Regions from separate parts of the Conexibacter sp. W3-3-2 genome, predicted to be linked through region 1. Evidence: riboswitches for the same ligand, from Rfam matches in the RefSeq annotation. Region 1 holds a riboswitch; the other holds the start of a gene.
What was found. Region 1 has a riboswitch for cyclic di-GMP ahead of GKE82_RS12870 (hypothetical protein). Riboswitches for the same ligand answer to the same signal wherever they lie in the genome.
Positions count from the first base shown of each region.

Region 2: linked by a shared signal. The riboswitch ahead of GKE82_RS30330 (type IV pilin protein) and the one ahead of GKE82_RS12870 (hypothetical protein) in region 1 are both predicted to bind cyclic di-GMP.

Region 1 is NZ_WLYW01000001.1:2,648,579-2,659,616, forward strand. Features, by position in the region: gene GKE82_RS12860 (hypothetical protein) at 1-509, shown strand, start outside; gene GKE82_RS12865 (RNA polymerase sigma factor) at 588-1,910, shown strand; cyclic di-GMP riboswitch class I at 1,990-2,067, shown strand; gene GKE82_RS12870 (hypothetical protein) at 2,082-3,107, shown strand; gene GKE82_RS12875 (hypothetical protein) at 3,176-3,601, opposite strand; gene GKE82_RS12880 (DNA glycosylase AlkZ-like family protein) at 3,619-4,866, opposite strand; gene GKE82_RS12885 (DUF3159 domain-containing protein) at 4,879-5,607, shown strand; gene GKE82_RS12890 (DUF952 domain-containing protein) at 5,610-5,942, shown strand; gene GKE82_RS12895 (glutathione peroxidase) at 5,976-6,506, shown strand; gene GKE82_RS12900 (CHASE domain-containing protein) at 6,618-8,849, shown strand; gene GKE82_RS12905 (hypothetical protein) at 8,901-10,220, shown strand; gene GKE82_RS12910 (hypothetical protein) at 10,252-10,950, shown strand; gene GKE82_RS12915 (hypothetical protein) at 10,969-11,038, opposite strand, start outside.
Region 2 is NZ_WLYW01000001.1:266,370-277,407, reverse strand. Features, by position in the region: gene GKE82_RS01365 (fibronectin type III domain-containing protein) at 1-730, opposite strand, end outside; gene GKE82_RS01360 (prepilin-type N-terminal cleavage/methylation domain-containing protein) at 727-924, opposite strand; gene GKE82_RS01355 (glycosyltransferase 87 family protein) at 1,071-2,231, shown strand; gene GKE82_RS30330 (type IV pilin protein) at 2,291-2,686, opposite strand; cyclic di-GMP riboswitch class I at 2,770-2,858, opposite strand; gene GKE82_RS30325 (type IV pilin protein) at 3,041-3,436, opposite strand; cyclic di-GMP riboswitch class I at 3,524-3,605, opposite strand; gene GKE82_RS27680 (hypothetical protein) at 3,725-4,108, shown strand; partial or broken gene GKE82_RS31155 (acyltransferase family protein) at 4,105-4,464, shown strand; gene GKE82_RS01335 (acyltransferase) at 4,481-5,239, shown strand; gene GKE82_RS01330 (hypothetical protein) at 5,243-5,437, opposite strand; gene GKE82_RS01325 (hypothetical protein) at 5,588-6,469, shown strand; gene GKE82_RS01320 (PilW family protein) at 6,469-7,113, shown strand; gene GKE82_RS01315 (hypothetical protein) at 7,816-9,030, shown strand; gene gluQRS (tRNA glutamyl-Q(34) synthetase GluQRS) at 9,047-9,967, shown strand; gene GKE82_RS01305 (ribonuclease D) at 10,029-11,038, shown strand, end outside.

The sequences.
Region 1 (11,038 bases):
CGACCGACGCGGAGATCGCCGCCGAGCTGCGCCAGGCGTTCAAGACGCCCGAGGGCGAGCTGGCCGACCCGGACCGCAGCATCGTCGACACCGCGACCCTCGCCTCCGGCGGCATCGCGACCGTGCCGCCGAGCGCCCCGCCGGAGGTCGCCGCGATCATCCGCGCGGCCAACCAGGTCGCCACCAAGCCGTACATCTACGGCGGCGGGCACGGCCGGCTCGCCGGCGAGACCTGGGTCGACAGCGGCTACGACTGCTCCGGCTCGATCTCGTTCGCGTTCGCGTCCGCCGGGCTGATCGACGCCCCGATGGTCAGCGGCGCACTCGCGAAGTGGGGCAAGCCGGGCCCGGGCAAGTGGATCACGATCTACGCCAACGGCGAGCACGCCTGGATGACCGTCGGCGGCCTGCGGTTCGACACCAGCGGCCTGCGCGAGCGCGGCTCCCGCTGGCAGACCGCCAGCCGCAGCACCGCCGGATTCACCGTCCGGCACCCGCCCGGCCTGTAGAGGTCCCCATCGGGCATCCGCCGGGCCGCGCGCCAACGCGCTGAAGTTCGGGCCCTCCCGTGCCGATAGCGCGGGACGATGGCGCTCGCTCCCACACGTCCCGACGGCTTCGAGACCCCCGGACGCTCCCGGCCGGACCGGCCCCCGCGCCGCTGGCGCGCAGCCTCCGACGAGTTCCTCGTCCGGGCCGCCGCCCGCGGCCACGAGGGCGCGCTCGCCGCCATCCACGACCGCTACCGCGCGCCGCTGGAGCGGTACTGCCGCACGATCGTGCTGCAGCACCACGACGCCGAGGACGCCGCCCAGTCCGCGCTGGCGGCCGCGCTGCGCGCCCTCGCCGACGGGCGCGCCCGCCCGCACGCCCTGCGCGCCTGGCTCTACCGGATCGCCCACCGCGAGGCGCTCGCCGTCCTGCGCCGGCGCCCGCCGGCCACCGCGGGGGACGACACGGTCCTCGCGCTGCTGCCGTCGCCGCGGCCCGACCGCGTCGACACGCGCGCCGACCTCGCCGAGCTGCTCGGCGACCTGCGCGCCCTGCCCGAGCGCAGCCGCAGCGCCCTGGTGCTGCACGAGCTCGCCGGGCTGTCGTTCGACGAGATCGGCGAGACGCTCGACATCTCCTCCGCCGCCGCGCGGCAGGCCGCCTACGAGGCCCGCACGAAGCTGCGCGCCGGGCGTGCCGAGCTCGCCGCGCTGTTCCCGCTCGGGCCCGCGCTCGCGCTGGCGGGCAGCGCCGCGGGCGCCGGGGCGGCGGGCGCCGCCGGGGCGGCGACGGCCACGGGCGGGGCCGGCGCCGCCGGCCTGCTCGGCGGGATCTTCGGCGGGGCGGGCGTCGCGGCGAAGTGCGCCGCCGTCTGCGCGACCATCGGCGTCGTCGGCGCCGGGTCCTACTCCGTCACGCACCCGCCCGCCCCCGAGCGCGACCGCGACCGCCCCGCCGTCGTCGAGCGCGCCGAGTCCCGGCCCGCCGCGGACGACCGGGCCGCTGCGAGCCCGGACCCCGATCCGGTGGCCGCCGCTCGCGAGGCCGACGCCGCGCAGCGCGCCGCGGCACAGCGCCGCGCCGACGCGCGCGCCGCGCGCCGCGAGCGCGCCCGCCGCGCCGCCGCCCGCGACGCCCGCGCCCAGGCCCGCGCCCGGACGCTCGAGCAGGCCCGTGACGACCGCCACCGGCAGGCCGCGAGCACTCCCGCCACCCCGGCGGCGGCACCCGAGCCCGAGCCCGACGTCAGCGGCGTCGACGTCGAGGAGAGCCCGACGGGCGGGGCGGCCGATCCCGCCGCCACGGCGACGACCCCCGCTCCCGCGACCACGGCGGCGACCGCCCCGGGGAACGCGGTCGGCTCCGGTGAGGTCACCGGCGAGGCCAGCGAGGACGTCGTCGCCATCACCGTCGAGTAACGCCGACGCGCCACCTTCGCGGCGGGGCCTGACATTCGCCCCGCCACCCCCCTCTGCAGTGGTGAGGCACATCACGCGCCTCGGTCCAAGGCACACCCGTCGTGAGACGGGGTCGCAAAACCAGGGGCCTCCGCCCGGAGGTCGCCCAGTCGCCCGAGAAGGAGCACCCAGATGACCCGCATGTCCCGCCTCGCCGCCACGGCCCTCGCCGCCGTCGCGATCGTCCCGGCGACCGCCCAGGTCGCCAACGCCGACGTCAAGGCCACCGCCAGCGCGAGCGCCACGATCGACGTCGCCAGCCACCTCAAGAAGGCCAGCACCGCCACCGCGAAGCTGTCCGCCCACATCGAGGCCGGCCGCGACGGCGCCGCGCTCAAGGTCCTCAAGGTCGTCCGCCGCGAGACCACCACCGCCGCCCGCGACGCCCGCCGCCTCGCCCTGCGCGTCACCGGTGATGCGTCGGCCGAGCGCGCGATCTGGGCCCTCACCGCCGCCGGTGCCGCCCAGTCGCAGGCCGCCGGCGCCTACGTCGACCTGCTCGTCGACACCGACGGACGCCTCCAGCTCTCCCTCGCCGGCGCGCTGCCGTCGAGCGTCGCCAGCCGCGACGCGGTCGTCCAGTCGCTGACGACCCTCCTCGACAAGCTCAAGGACCCGGAGCTCCAGGCGCTCGCGTCCCAGGCGCTCGCCGCGCTCGCCGCGCAGACCCCGTCGACGCTCGACGAGCTCGCCGACATCCCGGTCGACCAGATGCCCGTCCGCGTCGCGAACATCGTCAAGACGGTCATGGACACGACCACCCAGGCGATCGACCTGCTCACGCAGCGCATGTCCGCGCTGATCCCGACGCTGCCGACCGCGGCGCAGGCCCCGATGACCCAGGCGCTCGCCTCCGTCGGCCAGATCCTGAAGACCGTCACCGACGGCGTGGCGCAGATGTCCACGAGCATCGCCGGCTCGATCCAGCAGATCATCACCGCGCTGAAGCCGGCCGCGGCGGCCGCCCCGAACGCCGGCGGCGAGATCGACGCGGACGTCGAGACCGCTGCGCAGCTCGACGGCTCGGTCAACGTCTCGATGCCGAGCCTCGGCAGCCTGATCCCGAACCTCAGCGGCGTCGTCCCGGGCTTCGGGAGCTTCATCAACAACCTGCTGGGCAACCTGCCGTTCGTCGGCGCGCTGCTCGGCGGCCGCTAGGACCCGGCGGCACCGTCACGGCCCGGTCGCGCCCCGCGCGACCGGGCCGTCGTCGTTCGCGGGCGCCCTCAGCGGATGCGGAACGACCGGATCGCGCCCTCGACGTTGCAGTCGCTCTGCGCGGCGCAGTCGATCCGGTAGGCCTGCCAGTAGTAGCGGCCCGGCTTGTTGAGGAAGTAGTCCTCCAGGGCGCTGTAGGTCTCGGTCTTCTTCGAGAACGTCGAGCCCTTCTTCCCCATCTTGCGGAAGTAGAGGTCGTCCTTGGCGGCGAGCGTGCCGTCCTTGCCCTTCTTCTTGGACTTGGAGACCTTCAGGAAGACGGCGCCCTGCCCCCGCGAGCGGACCTTGAAGGTGAACGCCTTCCCGGCGGTGAGGCTCTTGCCGTTGGACGGGGCCAGCGGCGTCGGCCCGCCGGTGGCGGCGGTCGCGGACGTCCCGGTCGCCACGAGGGCGGTCGCGGCGGCCACGGCGAGGATGCGTGCGGGGCGGCTCATGGTGAGAACCGTAACCCTCAGGCGACCCGTTCGATGCGCACGTCGCGCGCGCCGCGCAGGCGCGCGAGCGCGTTGAGCGCCTCCTGCGCCGCGCCCCGGGCGCCGCGATCCTCCAGGTGGAGCGTGTGGACCCGCAGCACCCCGCTCTCGCGGTCGTGGGCGGCGTCGGCGCGGGCGACGAGCCGCTCGCCGTCGAGGATCGGCAGCACGTAGTAGCCCCAGCGGCGCTTCGGGGGCGGCACGTAGATCTCCAGCCGGTGGTCGAAGCCGAACAGCGTCGCGGTGCGCGCGCGGTCGCAGAGGACGTTGTCGAACGGGGAGAGCGCCAGCCGGCGCGTGCCGGGCTCGAGGGCGGAGGCGGTCGCGAGATCCTCGCGACGCGCGTACCACGGGCCGCGCAGCAGCTCGCCGTCGTCGCCGCGGACCGCCACCGCGGTGAGCGGACCGCGCGGCCCGCTCAGCGCGGCGAGCGTGCCGGGCAGGTCGTCGTAGCGGTTGCGGGTGAAGTGCGCGCGGACGTCGGGGCCGCGCGCGACGCCGAGCATGCCGACGGCACGCTCGACCGCCCGACGGGTGATGCGCGACGACGGGATCGGCGCGACGTCGGTCAGGTCGTCGGGCAGGCACCGCTCCAGCAGGTCCCAGCGCCGCGCGCTCGTCGCGGTCGGGGACGGGCCGCGGTCGGCGACCCCGACCTTCCCGGTCAGCCACAGCAGGTCGAGCATCCGCGCCACCGTCTGGCGGCCGGAGACCTCGTCGGTCCAGTGCCCGTGACGCCACGGCGCCGCCGAGCGGTCCTCGAGCGCCGCGGCCGGCAGCGGGCCCGCCTGCCGCAGCGTCCGGACCACGGAGCGGGCGAACGCGGCGTTCTCGGCGAGGAAGGCGCGGGCGCGCGCGGCGCGCGGCGAGGACTGCGCCAGCCACCGGCGCATGCGGTGACGGTGGAACGGCAGGTCCCCGGTCCAGCACAGCGACGCCTCGTGGCACCAGTACTCGAAGAGCGCGCGCCGCCCGTACGCCGCCTCGTGCAGCGCCGCCTCGTCGATCGCCCCGAGCCGCGCGTGGAGCACGAGCAGCGGCGAGCGCGCGACGGTCGAGACCGGGTCCAGCTGCAGGCACCCGATGCGCTGCACCACGCGGGCGATCCGCGCGGCGCCGTCCCCGTCCCGCGGGCCCCAGCCTGCGGGGGTCTGCGCCCCCAGACCCTGGGCGTGCAGCGCCATCCGCCGGGCGAGGGCGGCGGGGATCTCGGGGATCTGCGCCATGATGCCCCCATCGTGCCCGACCCGCCCGACGCCCAGACCCGTCCCTCCGAGGCGCCGCCCTCCGCACTCGCCGACGCGATCGGCGGGCCGCTCGGCATCGCCGAGTCGGCGCTGCCCGCCGCCGCGTTCGTCGCGGCGTCGACCGCGTCGGGCGGGGACACGACGCTCGCGGCGATCGTCGCCGTCGCGCTCGCGCTCGTCCTCGCGCTCGCCCGGATCGTGCGCGGGCAGACCGTCCAGTACGCGCTCAGCGGCCTGATCGGCGTCGGGTTCGCGGCGTTCATCGCGGCGCGCACCGGCAAGGCGGAGAACTTCTTCCTCCCGGGCCTGCTCGCCAACGCGGGCTACGCGGCCGCGTTCGCGGTGTCGATCACGCTCCGCCGCCCGCTCGCGGGCTACGTCGCCGTGGCGGTCGCGGGCGGCAACCCGCTCGCCGCCTGGCGGGAGGACCCCGCGTACCTGCGCGTCGCGACGCGCGCCTCCTGGGTGTTCGTCGGCGTGTTCGTCGGCCGGCTCGCGGTACAGCTGCCGCTGTACCTCGCCGACGCGCTCGTCGCGCTCGGCGTCGCGCGCGTGGCGATGGGCCTGCCGCTGTTCGCGCTCGGCGGCTGGCTCGCGTGGCTGCTGATGCGCGGCGTGCCGATCCCGGCGGTCGCGCGGCCCGACGCGGACGGCGACGCGACCTCCGACGACGACGGGCCGCCCGCCGCTCCCGGCCGGCTCGCCGGGGAGGCCGACTGACCATGGACGACCTCCTGCACGTCACGAGCGCCGACGCCTGGGACGCCGCCGGCACGACCGGCGAGTACGCGATCCCGCCGCAGCCCGACGGCTCCCCGGCGCCGTTCATCCACCTCTGCCGCCCCGAGCAGCTCGCCGGGGTCGTCGCGCGCTTCTACCCGCCGCCGCACGACCACCTCGTCGTGCTGACCGTGCGCCCCGCCGGACTGCCGATCGTCGACGAGCCCGCGCCGGACGCAGACGGGCTCTTCCCGCACCTGTACGGGCCGCTGCCGGTCTCCGCCGTCGTGGCGGTCCGGGCGCTCGCCGGGGCGCTGCACGATCCCGCGGGGTGAACCGCCCGCGGGGGCATCGCGTAACGTCCTCACATGGCCTTCGACACGCTGAAGATGTACTTCAAGCGCTCCAAGACGCTGGACGCGCCGACCGACGTCTACGCCCACGAGGTGGAGCTGCTCGAGGGTGGGACGCTCGACCTGTCCACCCTGCGCGGCAAGCCGACCCTGATCGTCAACACGGCGAGCAAGTGCGGCTACACCCCGCAGTTCGAGGGGCTGCAGGAGCTCTACGCCACCTACCAGGACCAGGGCCTCCAGATCCTCGGCTGCCCGTCGGCCGACTTCGCCGGCCAGGAGCACGACGACGCCGTCGCCACCGGCGAGGTCTGCCGCCGCAACTACGGCGTCACCTTCCCCGTCACCGCGAAGATGAGCGTCCGCGCCGACCCGCACCCGCTGTGGGAGGACCTCAACCGCCAGCCGGGCTCCAAGCCGCCGGTCTGGAACTTCACGAAGTACCTCGTCGACGGCGACGGCAAGCTCGTCGCGCGCTGGGCGACGAAGGTCAAGCCCGACGATCCGGAGATCAAGTCCGCGATCGAGCGCGCGCTCGCGAAGTAGCCCGCCGCACCCCCGGGGCGCCGTGTCACCCGTCGACGAGACAGGTGGCGCAGGCGCCCTGCGACGTCTACCGTAGGGCCCTCGGGGCCGCGGGGAAGGGGACCGGCGAGGGTGCAGGAGCTCGGAAAGCAACGACCGCACACGGGCGGCCAGCCCGTCAGGGCGTTGGTCGCGCTCGTGCTGGTCCTCGCCTCGCTGCTCGCCGCGTGGCTCACGCACCGGGCGGTGGACACGCACCAGCGCACCCGCTTCGACGCCGAGGCCGAGCGGATCGACGTCGCGCTGGAGCAGCGCATGACCGCCTACGTGCAGGTGCTGCGCGGGGGCATCGGCCTGTTCCGCGCGTCCAACGAGGTGACGCGGACCGACTGGCGGCGCTACGTCGACACGCTCGCACTCGACGAGCGCTACCCGGGCTTCAAGTCGCTGAGCTTCGCCCGGGCGGTCCCGGACGCGGAGCTGTCCGCGTTCCTCGCGCGCGTGCGCGCTGAGCCCGCCCCGGCAGGGCTGGTGGTGCTGCGCACGATGCGCGACTACCGCCTGCAGGTGCCCGCCGACGCGGCGGGCGTCACCCCGATCCACTCGCCGATCGAGTGGGTCGCGCCGTTCACCGCCGAGAACCAGGTGGTGCTCGGCGTCGACATGATGCGCGAGCCGCGACGGCGGACCGCCATGCTCGAGGCCGGCCGCACGAGCCAGGCGGTGCTGAGTCCCCGCCTGCAGCTCTCCGGCAGCGCCAACGCGGAGGCGGGCTTCATCGCCTACGTCGCCGTGCGGCGCCGCGGCGAGCTCGACGGGTGGCTGACGGCGGCGTTCCGGGCCGAGCAGTTCATGCGCGGCCTGCTCGGGCCGACGCGGAGCCCGTTGGCGTTCGAGGTGCGCGACGGCGGCGGCGCCCTGCTGCACTCCACCGCGGGCGTCCGGCCCGACGGTGCACCGCGGCCGCTCGGCGATCCCGACGTCGCGTACGAGCGGCGCGCCCGCGTCGCGATGCCCGGGCGCACCTGGGAGGTCCGCTACGTGGCGGAGACCGGCTTCGTCCCGGTCGGCAGCCGCCTCGCCCCGTGGCTCGTGCTCCTCGCCGGGCTGCTGACCAGCGCGGCGTTCGTCGTCGTCGGCCGGATCGCCGAGCGCTGGCGCCGGCTGGCCGGTCGGCTCGCCGCGCAGGCGGAGGACCTGCGCCGGGCCCGCGCCGATGCGGAGGCGGCGACGGACGCGAAGGCCGCGTTCCTGGCCACCATGTCCCACGAGATCCGCACGCCGATGAACGCGGTCGTCGGCATGAGCGCACTCCTGGCCGACGGTCTCACAGACGAGCACCAGCGCGGGCAGGCCGAGGTGATCCGCAGCAGCGGCGACCACCTGCTGCGGGTGATCGACGACATCCTCGAGGTGTCGAAGCTCGAGGCGGGAAAGGTCGTGCTCGAGGAGCTGGCGTTCTCCCCGCGTGACTGCGCCACCGGGGTCGTCGCGCTGCTGCGGGCGGACGCGGAGCGGGCCGACGTGACGCTCGCGGTCGAGGTCGCGCCCGGGGTGCCGGACCACGTCACCGGCGACCCCGGTCGGCTCCGTCAGGTCCTCCTGAACCTCGTCGCCAACGCGGTGCGGTTCACGCCGGCCGGTGGACGGGTGACGCTCACGATCGACCCGGCGGACACGGCGGGCGGGCCCCGCCTGCGGTTCGCGGTGCGCGACACCGGACCGGGGATCGACGCGGCGGTCCACGAGCGGCTGTTCGCCGCCTTCGAGCAGGCGGACCCGTCCACGACGCGCACGCACGGTGGCACCGGCCTCGGGCTCACGATCTCGCAGGAGCTCGTCGGGCTCATGGGCGGCCGGATCGCGATCGACAGCGCGCCGGGGCGCGGCGCGACGTTCCGCTTCGCGATCCCGCTGCCCGCCGCCGCGCCGCCGCCGCCCCTCGCCGCCCAGCACCCGGCGCCGGGGGCGGTCGCGTCGCTGCGCGTGCTCGTCGCCGAGGACAGCGCCGTCAACCAGACGGTGGCCCGGACGCTGCTGGAGCGCCTGGGCCACGAGGTCGAGATCGTCGGCGACGGCGCCGCCGCCCTGGAGGCCGTCGAGCGCCACCCCTTCGACGTCGTCCTGCTCGATCTCCGCATGCCCGTCCTCGACGGACTCGCGGTCGCTCGTGCGATCCGCGCGCGGATCGACCGCGAGGCGGGGCCGTGGCTGGTGGCCATGACCGCCGACGTGCTCCCCGAGCATCGCGAGCAGGCGCGCGCCGCCGGCATGCACGACTTCCTCGCCAAGCCCGTGACGCTCCCGGCGCTCGACGCGACGTTGCGTCGCGTCCCGGCCCGTGCGCGTGTGAGAGGTTCGTGAGAGCGCGCGCGACACCGCGTATCCCTGCGACGGCTGTCGCGTTCCAGGGGCATGTCCGCACGCATCCCCGCCCTCTCCACCGCGGCCCTCGCGGCCGCCCTGCTCGTCCCGGCCGCGGCCCAGGCCGCGCCGCCGTGGACCGCCCCCACCCAGCTCACCGCCAGCGCCGGCCTCGACCCGTCGCTCGCCTTCGACGGTGACGGCAACGGCGTCGCCAGCGTCCGGGTCGGCGCCATGGGCCGCGAGGCCTTCGGCGTGCGCGCCGACGGCACGAAGACCTGGAGCCGCGCCGCCTCGACGCTCGGCGCCGGCCCGATCCCCTCCGGCTCCGGCAGGACCATCTCGCTGCGCCTGCAGAAGGCCGGCGGCGCCGACCGCGTCCTCGTCGGCTGGTCGGAGGGCACGACCTCCGGCACCATCGGCACGCTGCGCCCGCTGCGCACCGTGCCGCTGCGGACCTCGGAGTACGCCCTCGCCGCCGCGACCTCCGGCGACGCGGCGATCGCGTTCGTCGAGGAGCTCGGCGGTGGCCGCTCGCGCCTCTGGTTCACCACGCGCAGGGCGGGCGGCACGTTCCAGACCCCGCGCATCATCCGCGGGACCGGCTCGCAGCGCTCCGTCTGGGTCTCGGTCAACGACCGTGGCCGCTACGTCGTCGCCTGGTCGCAGAACGGCACGGGCGACCCGCGTGTCGAGGCCCGGATGGGTCGGACCTCCGGTCGCGGGAACGGGCTGCTGAACGCCGGCCCCTCGCTCGGCGTCGCCCGCGTCTCGACGCTCGTGACCGGCACGGGGCGCACCACGGTCGCCTGGGCGACCGAGGACGGCGGCGAGGAGCAGAACGAGCCGACCGAGATCCGGGCCGCGGTGGCCCCGTCGACGAGCTTCGTCCTGCGGCCCTCCACGCAGATCGACCGCGCCGCCGACGGCGCCCTCGAGGGTGACGTCCCGAGCCCGTCCCTGGCCGCGGGCGCCAGCGGCACCACCACGATCGCGTACACGCTCAGCGGCCGCTTCGTCGACAACGACGCCCGGACCCCGGTGCGCGTCTCGCGCCAGGACGCGCGCGCGGTCTTCGGTGCGCCCGTGGAGCTGACCGCCGACGGCACGCATGGGGAGATCACCGCGTCCCCGGACGGGACCGTCACCGTGCCCTACGTCCTCGGCGCACAGCTGCCGTTCACCGACCTGCCGCTCCAGGTCGCCCGCCGCACCTCCGTGGAGTCGGCGTTCGGCGCGCCCGAGGCGGTCACCACCGACGCGAGCCCGTTCGTCGTCTCGGCCTCCGCGCCCGGTACCAGCGGCGCCCCGCAGATCCTCTACGTCCGCGGCGCGGCCAAGGACGTCGCGCTGACGCGGCGCGCAGGTTAGGACCGGCGCCCGACGCGGTATGTGCCAGGGCGTGTCCGACACGCCCTGGCTTCCGCTGTCCCGCACCCAGGCCGCCTCGCTGCTGGAGGCCCTGAGCGCCGCCGCGCAGGACGGCGCCGACGACGGCGGCGGGGCCGAGCGCCTGCCCCGGATCCCCGAGAAGGTCCTCGTCGCCCTCGTGCGGTGCCTGCGGGCCGAGCGCCGGCACGACCTGTCCGCGGCCCCGTCGGCCGGGCGGGTCGCGCGGCGACGGGCCCGGCGGACCGCGGCCCTCGGAGGCCTGGCGGGCGCGTTCGGCGCGCTCCCCGCCGACGCCCTCGGGCTCGTCGAGGAGGCCCGGGTCGCGATCGACGCCGCCGAGCAGGCCCCGGGCGGCCCGACCGACGCGGCGATCGCGGGCGACCTGCTCGTCCTCTGGGAGCTCGTCGAGGACGCGGCGGTCGCGACCGCGATGTGCGACGGCAGCTCCGACGGGTCGCTGCTGGACCACCTCCACGGCGACACCGAGGCCCGCGTGCGCGAGGCCATCCCCGACCGCTGGACCCCGGTCGCGACGTTGCGGTTCCTCTGGCGGATGCGCGAGCTCGGCGATGCCCGCGACGCCCTCACCGGCGGCACGTTCCGGGCGATCCCGGTGCTCGGCGCCGTGCCCGCCGCGTTCGGCGCGCACCGCGACATGCGCGAGTTCCAGCGCGTCGTCGCCGCCTACTACGCGCCGCAGGCGGCGTAGGCGAGCCGTCGTCCCGGGTCAGCCCGGGCTGGTCCCGGTGCCGACGTCGGGGGCGATCTCGCCCGTCGCGCGCCGCACGATCACCTTG
Region 2 (11,038 bases), 2.4 Mb from region 1:
CCGCGGCGTTCAGCGCGGTGACGCTCGGCGCGGCGGCCATGCCGGGGTTGGCGATCGTGGTGGCCTGCAGCGCGTAGCGGCTGCCGCCGCCGGTCGCCCAGCGCACGAGCACGACGACGCGCTTGTAGTCCGAGGGCATCGCGTCGGTCCCGGCCCCCGGGCAGATCAGCAGGCAGAGGCCGACGCTGGCCTCGGTGAGGTTGTCGACCTGGCCGTCGAGGTTCAGGTCGATCCCGCAGTCCCCGACCGCGGCCCCGGCGGTGGCGGCGGCGGGCGTGCCGCTGATCGCCCCGCTGATCCCCAGGAGGGTGCCGCAGGTGGCGCTGCTGGTCGTCCCGGCGCCGGTCGCGCAGAACTGGCCGCCGTCGTGGGTGCCGGTGCCGTCGCGCGCGTCGTCGACCGCGCAGACGCCGACCGCCACGGTGTAGGTGGCGCCGCGGCGGCGGATCGTCCAGCCGCCGGACCCGAGGTTGGAGTCCGTGAGCGAGCCGGAGGCGCGCACCGCGGGTCCGACCCCGCCGGGCGTCAGCTGGTCGTACGGGACCGCACGGACCGCCTCGATGATCTCGCGCTGCAGCGACACGGCCTGCTCGCGCGTCTTGCTCGTGGTGGTGACCGCCTGGGCCATGTCGAGCATCGAGAGCGTGGCGAGCATGCCGACGAGGAGCAGCGCGGCGGCGACGAGGACCTCCACGAGCGTGAAGCCGGCCTCCTCGTCGCGCAGCCTCATGGCAGCTCCGCGAGCCGCGACTCGAGCAGGCTCGTCCGCTCCTCGGTGGTGTGCACGGCGGCGCGCGCCTTGTGCTCCTGCCCGACGAGGGCGGGGATCGCGATGCCCGCGAGGACACCGATGATGAGGAGGACGACGAGGAGCTCGACGAAGGTGAAGCCCGCCTCGTCCATGAGGGGCAGGGGCCGGTCCATGGCACGTCTGGCGTCGGCGGTCCGCGGGCGGCGGCTGAGGGGCGCGCAGTCACGTCGGCGGGCGGCCGATGCCGGCCATCCCCAGAAGTGAGGAGGCGTGCGGCCAGCGGGACGGACGCCCGGTCGCGGCGCCTATGCTGCGCGGGATGCCGGCCCGCGCCCTGACGATCACCGCCGTGCTGGCGGTGGTCGCGCTGACGCTGCGCGCCGCGATCGGCATGGAGCCGGGCCTGGACTACTTCACCGACGCGAGCCAGGCGATCGACCTGCTCGCCGCCGGGAACGTCTCCGGCTTCCTGCAGATCCAGCCGCTGATGGGCAGCTTCTCGCTGATCGTGCGCGCCCCGTTCGTGCGACTCGTGCTCTACGAGGACCTCGACGTCGTCTACTACGTCGGGGCTCTGCCCTTGCTGGCCGGCGGGATCGTGCTCGGCCTGGCGCTGCGCCGGCACCTCGAGCGGGTCGGCCAGGGGCCCGCGGTGCAGTGGCTCGTGGCCGCGCTGGCGATCCTCAACCCGCTGACGTTCCGGGCACTGCACTGGGGGCACCCGGAGGAGATCCTCGCCGGGGCGCTGTGCGTCGGGGCGGTGCTCGCCGCGCTGTGGGACCGGCGGATCCTGTCCGCGGCGCTGCTCGGCCTGGCGCTGGCCACCAAGCAGTGGGCGCTGCTGGCGGTCCTGCCGGTGCTGATCGCCACGCCGTCGCGGCGGCTGGGGGTCCTGCTCGTCGCCGGGGTGATCGCGGCGGCGCTGACGCTCCCGGGGATCCTGTCGAGCCCGCAGGCGTTCTCGTCGGTGAGCCAGAACGCGGCGCTGCAGACCGGCAGTGACGGCGTCGCGACCCCCTACAACGTGTTCTGGCCGCTGGGCTCGCGCGAGCCGACCCCGCAGGGCGACCGCTACTTCGTGCCGATCTGGGCGTCGACGATCTCGCACCCGCTGATCGTGCTCGTCGCGCTGCCGCTGTCGCTGCTGCTGTGGCGCCGGCCCGACCGCCGTCGCGACGACGCGCTGCTGCTGCTCGCGCTGCTGTTCTCGCTGCGCTGCGTGCTGGACACCTGGAACATCGACTACTACGCGGTGCCGTTCGTGCTCGCGCTGCTGTCCTGGGAGGCGGTCCGCCGGCCGGGGGTGCCGCGCCTGACGATCGCGGCGATCCTGCTGCTGTCGGTCTCCTACTGGGGCGAGCACGTCCGCTTCTACGGGCAGACGCTCGAGGACGCGCCGTGGCTGTTCGCGCTCTACATGGCGTGGGTGCTGCCGCTGACCGCCTGGCTGGCGCGCACGCTGTACCGGCCGCGGACGTGACACGGGGGCGGGCCCGAAGGCCCGCCCCGTGGAGCGACTCGGTCCTGCCGGGGGTGGGGCTACCAGCCGCCGGTGCTGTTGCAGCCGCCCTCGCCGGAGGTGTTGCAGGTGCGGGCGAAGACGCCGATGCCCGTCTTGGTGATCGTGAACGAGCGACCGTTGGAGGTCTTCGTGACGACGTAGGTCTCGGGGGTGCCGTCGTTGGAGCCGGTGACGGTGACGCCGGTGGGCAGCCCCTCGGGGTTGTCGCAGTTGTTCGGCGCCTCGGTGAGGCAGGACTCGACCATCGTCACGGCGTTGCGGACGTCGGACTTCGTCGAGGCGTCCTGACCCTTCTTCTGCTGACCGAGGAACGTCGGCAGCGCGATCGCGGCGAGGATGCCGATGATCAGGATGACGACGAGGAGCTCGATGAGCGTGAAGCCACCCTCGTCGTTGCGGAGCTTGTGCAGCATGTGGAGTGATCCTCCTGGGATCGATGGACCTGTGGTTGTGCGCGCCAGTCCGCGGGTCTTGCCGGCGGGTCCATCGTGGCCCCGGTGGCGGCCCAGCGTCCTCGTCCCGTGCTGCTGGTCGAGGCCTGTGGCTTTGCGTCCCGCCCTCGCGAGCGGTTTGCCCTTGTCACCGTGGAACTGGCTCGCTGTCCGTATCGACGGCGCGGCGCCGCTCCTTGAGCCCAGAACTGGGTATGGACGGGTGTTCTAGTCACATCGCCGAGGCCGGCGTGCCCGTCCGGCCCCGGAACGCCGACGGGGCGGGCCCGAAGGCCCGCCCCGTGGGACGACGTCGATGTCGGATGCGGTGCGGTGCTACCAGCCGCCGGTGCTGTTGCAGCCGCCCTGGCCCGAGGTGTTGCAGGTGCGGGCGAACACGCCGATGCCCGTCTTGGTGATCGTGAACGAGCGACCGTTCGCGGACTTCGTGACGACGTAGGTCTCGGGGGTGCCGTCGTTGGAGCCGGTGACCGTGACGCCGGTGGGCAGCCCCTCGGGGTTGTCGCAGTTGTTCGGCGCCTCGGTGAGGCAGGACTCGACCATCGTCACGGCGTTGCGGACGTCGGACTTCGTCGAGGCGTCCTGACCCTTCTTCTGCTGACCGAGGAACGTCGGCAGCGCGATCGCGGCGAGGATGCCGATGATCAGGATGACGACGAGGAGCTCGATGAGCGTGAAGCCACCCTCGTCGTTGCGGAGCTTGTGCAGCATGTGGAGTGATCCTCCTGGGATCGATGGACCTGTGGGTTGCCCTGCGTGCCAGCTCCGCGGGTCGATGCCGAGGGGCCCAAAGGTCCCGGTGGCGGCCCAGCGTCCTCGCTTGCGGTCGAGGCCTGTGGCTTTGCGTCCCGCCCTCACGAGCGGTTTGCCCTTGTCACCGTGGGTCTGACGAGGCTCGTATCGACCGGCCGTGCGTCGAGCTTGAGCCCAGAACTGGGTATGGACGTTCGTCCTAGTGCGCGGACCCGATCGTCGGCGGACATCTGCGACCATCGGGGCGTGCTCGCGCGTCGGCTGCTGCTGCTCCTCTCGATCCTGCTGCTGACCGCCGCGCTGAGCAGCGCGCTGACGGCCTCCTCGCGCGACGACGGCGACGACGCGCCGCCGCTGCGGCTGACGCCCCCGACCTCCCCGGACGACCGGGTCACCGCGAACCTCCCCGCCGAGCGGGCCGTCCGCGCGCGCGTCGGGGACGTCGTGGTGCTGCGCGTGCGCTCCGCCGACGCCGACCGGGCCGAGATCCGCGGGCTCGGCGTCGACGTGGCCGTCGGCTCCGGCCTCGACGGGGAGCTGCTGCTCGTCGCCGACCGGCCCGGCCGGTTCCCCGTGACGCTGCGCTACAGCGGCCGCGAGATCGGGACGCTGGCGGTCGCCGACCGGTGAGCGGGGCCACCCCCGACGTCGTGCGCCCGGCGGCGCGCGACGCCGCCCTGGACGGGCTGCGCGGGATCGCCGCCGGCTCGGTGCTCGTCTACCACGCGTGGCTGTACAAGGCCGGGACCGACCCGATGTCCTCGCGGCGCGCCGGGTTCGTCGACGGGGCGCTGCACGAGCTGCGCCTCGGCCTCGTGCTGTTCTTCGTGGTCAGCGGCTTCCTCCTGTTCTCGCCCTGGGTGCGCGCCGCGCTGGAGGGACATCCCGCGCCCCGGCTGCGCGCGTACGCGATCCGCCGCGTCGGACGGATCGTGCCCGCGTACTACCTGGCGATCCTCGGCTCGATCGTCCTGCTGTGGCCGCACGACGGCTCCCCCGGGGGTGCGCCTGCCGCCCGCCGAGGACCTCTGGCTGTTCGCGGTCTTCGGGCAGAACCTGCAGTCCTCGACGCTCCTGAAGCTCGACCCGCCGATGTGGACGCTCGCCGTCGAGGCGACGTTCTACGCGGTGCTGCCGCTCCTCGGGTGGCTCGCGCTGCGCCGGCTGACGGGGCTGTCGCCGCGCGCCGTGCTGCTGGCGGTGTGCGGCCTGTTCTTCGCGGTCGGCGTCGCGTTCAACGCCTGGCTGGTGGCGAACCCCGACCTCGACGCCTACGTGCTGTCCAAGCAGCTGCCGGCGTTCGCGACGTACTTCGCGCTCGGGATGGCGGTCGCCGTCCTCGCCCACGGCCGGACCGTCGGGCCGCGCGCCCGGGCGGTCCTCCTCCTGGCCGGCAGCGCCGCCGTCGTGATCGGGGCCTGGTGGGCCGCCGACTTCGGCCGGCTCGACGACCGCCGCCAGTGGCGGGACACCGGTGCCGCCGCCGGGTTCGCGCTCGTCCTGCTCGCCACGTGGTGCGCCGCCTCGCGCGCCCGGCTGCTCGCATGGGCGCCGCTCAGCGCGCTGGGCCGGCTCTCCTACGGCGTGTACCTCTGGCACGTGCCGCTGATGGTGTGGCTGCGGTCGGTCGGGCTGCTGCCGAGCTCGACCCTCGGCGCCACCGTCGTCGCGCTGCTGCCCACGCTGCTGGTCGCCGCGGCGAGCTGGCGCTGGGTCGAGCTGCCCGCGCAGCGCTTGGCGCGCGCCGCGTCGGCGCGCTGAGCGTCAGCCCGCGGCCGCCTGCTCCTCGGCGGCGCGCCGCGCGGCCTGCGCGTCGTGCTCCGGGATCTGCACGCCGGTCCCCTCGCACCAGGGGCAGACGACCTCGTGCGGGCTGCCCCCGAAGTTCGAGATCAGCTTCCCGGTCCCCCGGCAGGGGGAGCACGGGACGGGCTCGGGCGCTGCGGCCTGGTCGCTCACAGGTCGGCAGGCTAGCGGGCGCGGCGCCTCGTCCGTTCGTCCAGTTGGCCTCCCCCACTTGTGGTGAACGGCGAACGCGCCGATATCCCTGGTGTGCGGGACCGGATCACACACGCGCGACGGGACGAGACCGGCTTCACCCTGGTGGAGGTGCTGGTCGCCGCGACCCTGCTCATCGGCGGGCTGCTCGCGACCCTGACGCTGCTCGACAGCGGCAACCGCACGACCGCCACCTCCAAGCAGCGCGACGTCGCCAACGCCCTCGCCCAGGAGATGATCGAGCGGGCGACCGGCGGCCGGAACTCCCTGGCCCGCAACGACATGACGGACATCGACCGGCTCGCCGCCACCCCCGGTCCGGCGGACCGCCTGCGGGTCGCGCTGGACCCCGACGGGGACGCCGCCAGCACCGGCGTGACGCCGGCGACGCCGACCGCCGCGGGCGCCGCGCCGCTCAGCACGCCGCAGTCCTGGACGCTGCGCCGGCGCGGCACGACCTACACCGTCTCCTACCGTGCCTGCACCCTCTCCGACGCGTACCAGAACGTGTCCATCGCGGGCCCGTTCGACTGCCTGCGACCCGCCACCGGATCCGGGGGCTCGGGGACCGGGACGGCGGGCAGCTGCTCGCTCGAGCTGCTGCAGCCGCAGCAGCTCAATCCGATGGACCCCGGCACCCTGACGGCGCGGCTGCAGCTGCTCGGCATCACGGGCCTGAACGCGTGCGTCGGCGCCCTGCTCCCCGACCTCAGCACCGCGCTGTGCTCGGCGGTCGGGTCCAGCAACCTCGTCAACACCGTCTACAACGGGCTGCTCGGGGCCGGTGGCGGGGTCACCGGGCTGCTCGACGTGCTCGGCAGCGGCGCGAGCGTCGGCCTCTGCCCGCCCACGCAGGTCGAGACCGCCCTGAGCGGCGCGCAGGCGTCGATCGCCACGACCACCCGGCTCGCGGTCACCGTCGCGTGGACCGGCTTCGACGGGCGGGCCCGCTCGATCTCCCAGACCGCGCTCGTGCGCCGGCCGGTGTCGTGATGCGCGCGCGACTGCGGGACGAGCGCGGACTCACCCTCGTCGAGCTGCTCGTCGGCATGACGCTCGGCATCCTCGTGCTCGGCGCCGTCCTCACCGGCTTCGAGCGGTTCGCCGGCGCGCAGCAGACCGCGAGCGAGGCGACCGCCGCCCAGGACACCGCCCGTGCCCAGGTCCGCGCGACCGTGGCCGAGCTGCGCGAGGCGCGGGTCGCCACCGGGCAGATCGGCCCGATCCCGGCCGGCTGGACGGTCACGCGCAGCGACCTCGTCTTCGCCACCTACGTGCCGTCCGGGGCCACGAGCGTCCCCGGCTGGGTGCGCTACTGCACGCTCACCAGCGGCACGACGTCCTCCCTGGTGCGGGCCAGCCGCGCCGGCGACACCTGGGTCGCCCCCGGAGCGTGCGCCGCGACCGGCGGCACCGGCGGATGGACCCACCAGGTCGTGCTGCGCGACCTGCTCCAGCAGCCCGGCCAGCTCTTCGACTACGCGTCCGACGCCTGCGTCGGCGCGACCTGCCTGCCGGCCGCCGCCGACGTGCGCGCCGTCGGGATCCGCGTCGCCGTCGCCCGCAGGGTCGGATCCACCGGGCTCGGCACCGTCGTGCGCGGCGCCGTCTCGTTCCGCAACCGTCCCGCCACGTGAAGCAGGAGTTCCCCGTGCCCGCTGCTCTCCCCCACCGCCTGCGCGACGAGTCCGGGATGGCGCTCGTCCCGGTCATCTCGCTGCTGGCCGTCATGGTCATGCTCGGCCTCGCGCTGCTGGCGCTCACCGACACGCAGACGCGCGAGGCGCGCGCCCAGCGCGGCGCCGACGCCGCCCAGGCGCTCGCCGAGGGCGTCGTGGCCGCCACCGCCGGGGCGCTGGCGAGCAACTCGACCGCCGCCGACTGGCCGACCTCGGGCAGCTGCCAGAACGTGACCGGCACGCTCGCCCAGACCACGACCGCGTCCGCTGCCACGCTCGAGGGCCGCATCACCACCGCGGTCCGCGACCGGTTCGCGTCGAGCTCCGCGGACTACGACGGTGCCGCGTTCGGCACCACCTGGCGGGTCAGCGTGTGCCCGGTCGCCGGGACCCTCGTCGGCGGCCGCATCGACCAGGACGGCGAGCGGCGGTGGGACGAGTCGTTCCTCACCCGGACCGTCCCCGCGCTGTCGGGCCGTCGCCCGGCGCAGGTCGCGCTGTGGGTGCGCGCGCAGGCACGCGTGGCCCGCACCGGCACCGGGACGCTGGCGCGCGCTCGCGCCGTCGCGACGAAGATCCGCCAGGGGGACCGCGCCGTTCTCCGTCCCGCTCGGCTACGCCGTCGGCACGGGCTCGTTCTCGACCGAGGCGACGACCTCGGTGAACAACATCGCCTCCGGACAGCTGCTCGGCTCGGTGCTCGGCACGAAGCCGCTGATCGCCCCGACGAGCTCGAAGATCGGCATCCGCTGCGGCCTGCTGAACACGCTGAACAACCCGAGCTCGGTGTGCCTCAGCGGCACGCTGTCCGGCGTGCAGGGCGCCACCAACGCCCTCGGGCTCTCGACCCTCAACGGCCTGCTCGGGATCGACCGGTCGCTCACGCTCGGCACGTGGGCGATGGCGCCCGCCGACGCCCAGCAGGGCTACCGCGACGCGGCGACGCTGACGAAGGACACGGTCGCCGGCGGCGGCAGCATCGCCACGAAGAGCGCGTCCGGGGCGCCCGAGTGCTTCACCGAGACCACCGACCAGAACTCGATCGTCTATCTCGGCCAGGTCGGTGACGGCAACCAGTACTGCACGCTCAGCACGGCCCGCACGTTCAAGATCCTCGTGGTCGGCCGCGGCGGCGTGCGGATCACCGGACCGGTCACCGGCGTCGTCTACGCGCTGAACCTCCAGGAGTGCGGATCCGATGGCGTCTGCTCCCAGAGCGAGCGCACGAGCGCCGCCGTCCGCGAGGTCGTGCGGATCGAGGGCAACACCGGCAAGGTCACCGGGTCGGTGTGGGCCGACGGCGCCGGCGGGGCGGTCGGCATCTACCCGTCGCTGACGAGCCAGAGCACCGCCGCCCCCGCGCTGCTGGGCGGCGCCTGCTCGATCCCCGTCCTCGGACCGGTGCTGAACGTCCTCGGCAGCACGCTCGCCGGGGTCGGCCAGCTGCTCGGGCAGACGCTCGGGCTCGTCGCCGGCGTGCAGGAGGAGGTCCGCTACCCGGGCGGCGCCTCCTCGCTGACCGGATGCCAGGCGCTCACCAACCAGCTCGGCACGCTCACCAACAGCCAGCTGCTGAACCTGTTCGCGACCGGCGGCGACGTCGCCGTCCCGGTCTCCGAGCGCCGCACCCGCACGTGCAAGACCTGGCTGGTCGTCTGCCTGGAGTGGAACGCCTGGTCGTCCTGGACGACGAAGGAGACCCAGACGGTGTCGCTGCCGGCCCTGACCTCCGACGTCGTCGGGGCGCTGACCTCGGTGCTCACGAGCTACACGGCGATCCAGTACGACGAGAACGTCGTGAAGGCCGCGTCGGTCGGCTTCACGGTCGGCGGCGGCCCCGTGTCGGGCACCTACCGCAACGTCGCGCCGAACTGAGCCGGGCGGGCGTAGCCTGCCGGACGTGCCCGCCCCGCACGACGGCCGCTACGCCCCCAGCCCCACCGGGCCGCTGCACCTGGGCAACCTGCGCACGGCGCTGCTGGCCTGGCTGTTCGCGCGCAGCGCCCGTGCACGGTTCGTGCTGCGCATCGACGACCTCGACCCGGGACGCTCGCGCCGCGAGCACGAGGCCGGGCAGCTGGCCGACCTCGCCGCGCTCGGGCTCGACTGGGACGGGCCCGTGCCGCGCCAGTCCGCCCGCGCCGACCGCTACGCCGAGGGACTCGCCGCGCTGGAGGCGCAGGGGCTCGTCTACCCGTGCTGGTGCACCCGCGCAGAGCTGCGCGAGGCCGCCAGCGCCCCGCACGGCGCGCTGCCGGAGGGCGCCTACCCCGGCACGTGCCTGCGGCTGACCGCCGCGCAGCGCGCCGAGCGGGAGGCGCGCGGCCGCCCGCCCGCGCTGCGCGTGCGCGCCGACGCGGCGGTCGTGACGGTCGAGGACCGGCTGCTCGGCCCGTCCACCCAGGTCGTCGACGACCTCGTCGTGCGTCGCGCCGACGGCACGCACGCCTACAACCTCGCGGTCGTCCTGGACGACCACGACCAGGGCGTCGGGGAGGTCGTCCGCGGCGCCGACCTCGCCGAGACGACGGGTCGGCAGGTCTGGCTCGCTCGGCGCCTCGGCCTGGCGGTCCCCGCCCACGCGCACGTCCCGCTCGTCCTCGGGCCCGACGGCCGGCGGCTGGCCAAGCGCGACGGGGCGGTGACGCTCGCGGACCGGTGCGCGCTCGGCGAGCGCCCGGAGCAGGTCCGTGGCCTGCTCGCCGCGAGTGTCGGGCTCTGCGCACCCGGCGCGACGCCCGCCATGGACGAGCTCGTGGCGGCCTTCGACCCGGCGCGCCTGCCGCGCGAGCCGACGGTCCTGCGACCGTGACGCCGCGTTCCGGGCGCCCCTCGGCGGACGCCGTGCCGCCCGCGCGGGTAGGGTCACGGCGATGGCCAAGGTCGATGCGCACATGATCGCGGCCCGCGCACGTGACGCGGGACGGCTGGGCATCGACACGGAGTTCATGGGCGAGGGCCGCTACCGGTCGCTGCTGTGCCTCGTCCAGGTCGCCGTCGACGACGGGGACGGTGCCGCCGACGTGTGGGTGCTCGACCCGCTGGACCGCGACGGGTTCGACCCCGCGCCGCTGGCGGAGCTGCTCGCCGACCCGGCCATCGAGATCGTCCTGCACGCCGGCCGCCAGGACGTCGCGCTGCTGCGCCGCGTCTGGGGCACGACGATCACCAACGTCTTCGACACGCAGATCGCCGCCGGCTTCGCCGGAATGCGCGCCCAGATCGGCTACGAGGGCCTGCTCTCGGAGCTGCTCGGCGTGCGGCTGCAGAAGTCCGCGAGCTTCACGAAGTGGGACGCGCGCCCGCTCAGCCCCGAGCAGGCCGAGTACGCCCGCGAGGACGTCCTGCACATCCTGCAGGCGACCGACGCGCTGAAGGACCGGCTCGAGCGCAGCGGCCGCCTCGAGTGGGCGCAGGAGGAGTGCCGCGTCCTCGAGACGATCACCGACGACCGCGACGTCGACGCCGTGTTCGAGCGGCTGCCGCGCATCGCCGGCCTCGACGGCGGGGTCCGCGCGATCGCCCGCGAGCTCGTCGCCTGGCGCGAGGAGACCGCGCGCGAGCAGGACAAGCCCGTCTCCAGCGTGCTGCAGGACGCCGCGCTCGTCGAGATCGCGCGGCGCAAGCCGAAGTCGATGGAGCGCCTGTCCCAGATCCGCGGCCTGCACGAGGGCACCTTGCGGCGGCGCGGCAAGTGGATCCTCGACGCGGTCGAGCGGGGCCGCGAGCAGCCACCGATCCCCACCACGAGCGAGCGCAGCCCGGGCCCGTCGCCCAAGGACGCCCCGCTGATCGCGCTGTCCGAGGCGCTCGTGCGCGCCCACGCGCTCTCCTCCGGGCTCGCCTACGAGCTGCTCGCCACGCGCGCCGACCTGCAGGCGGT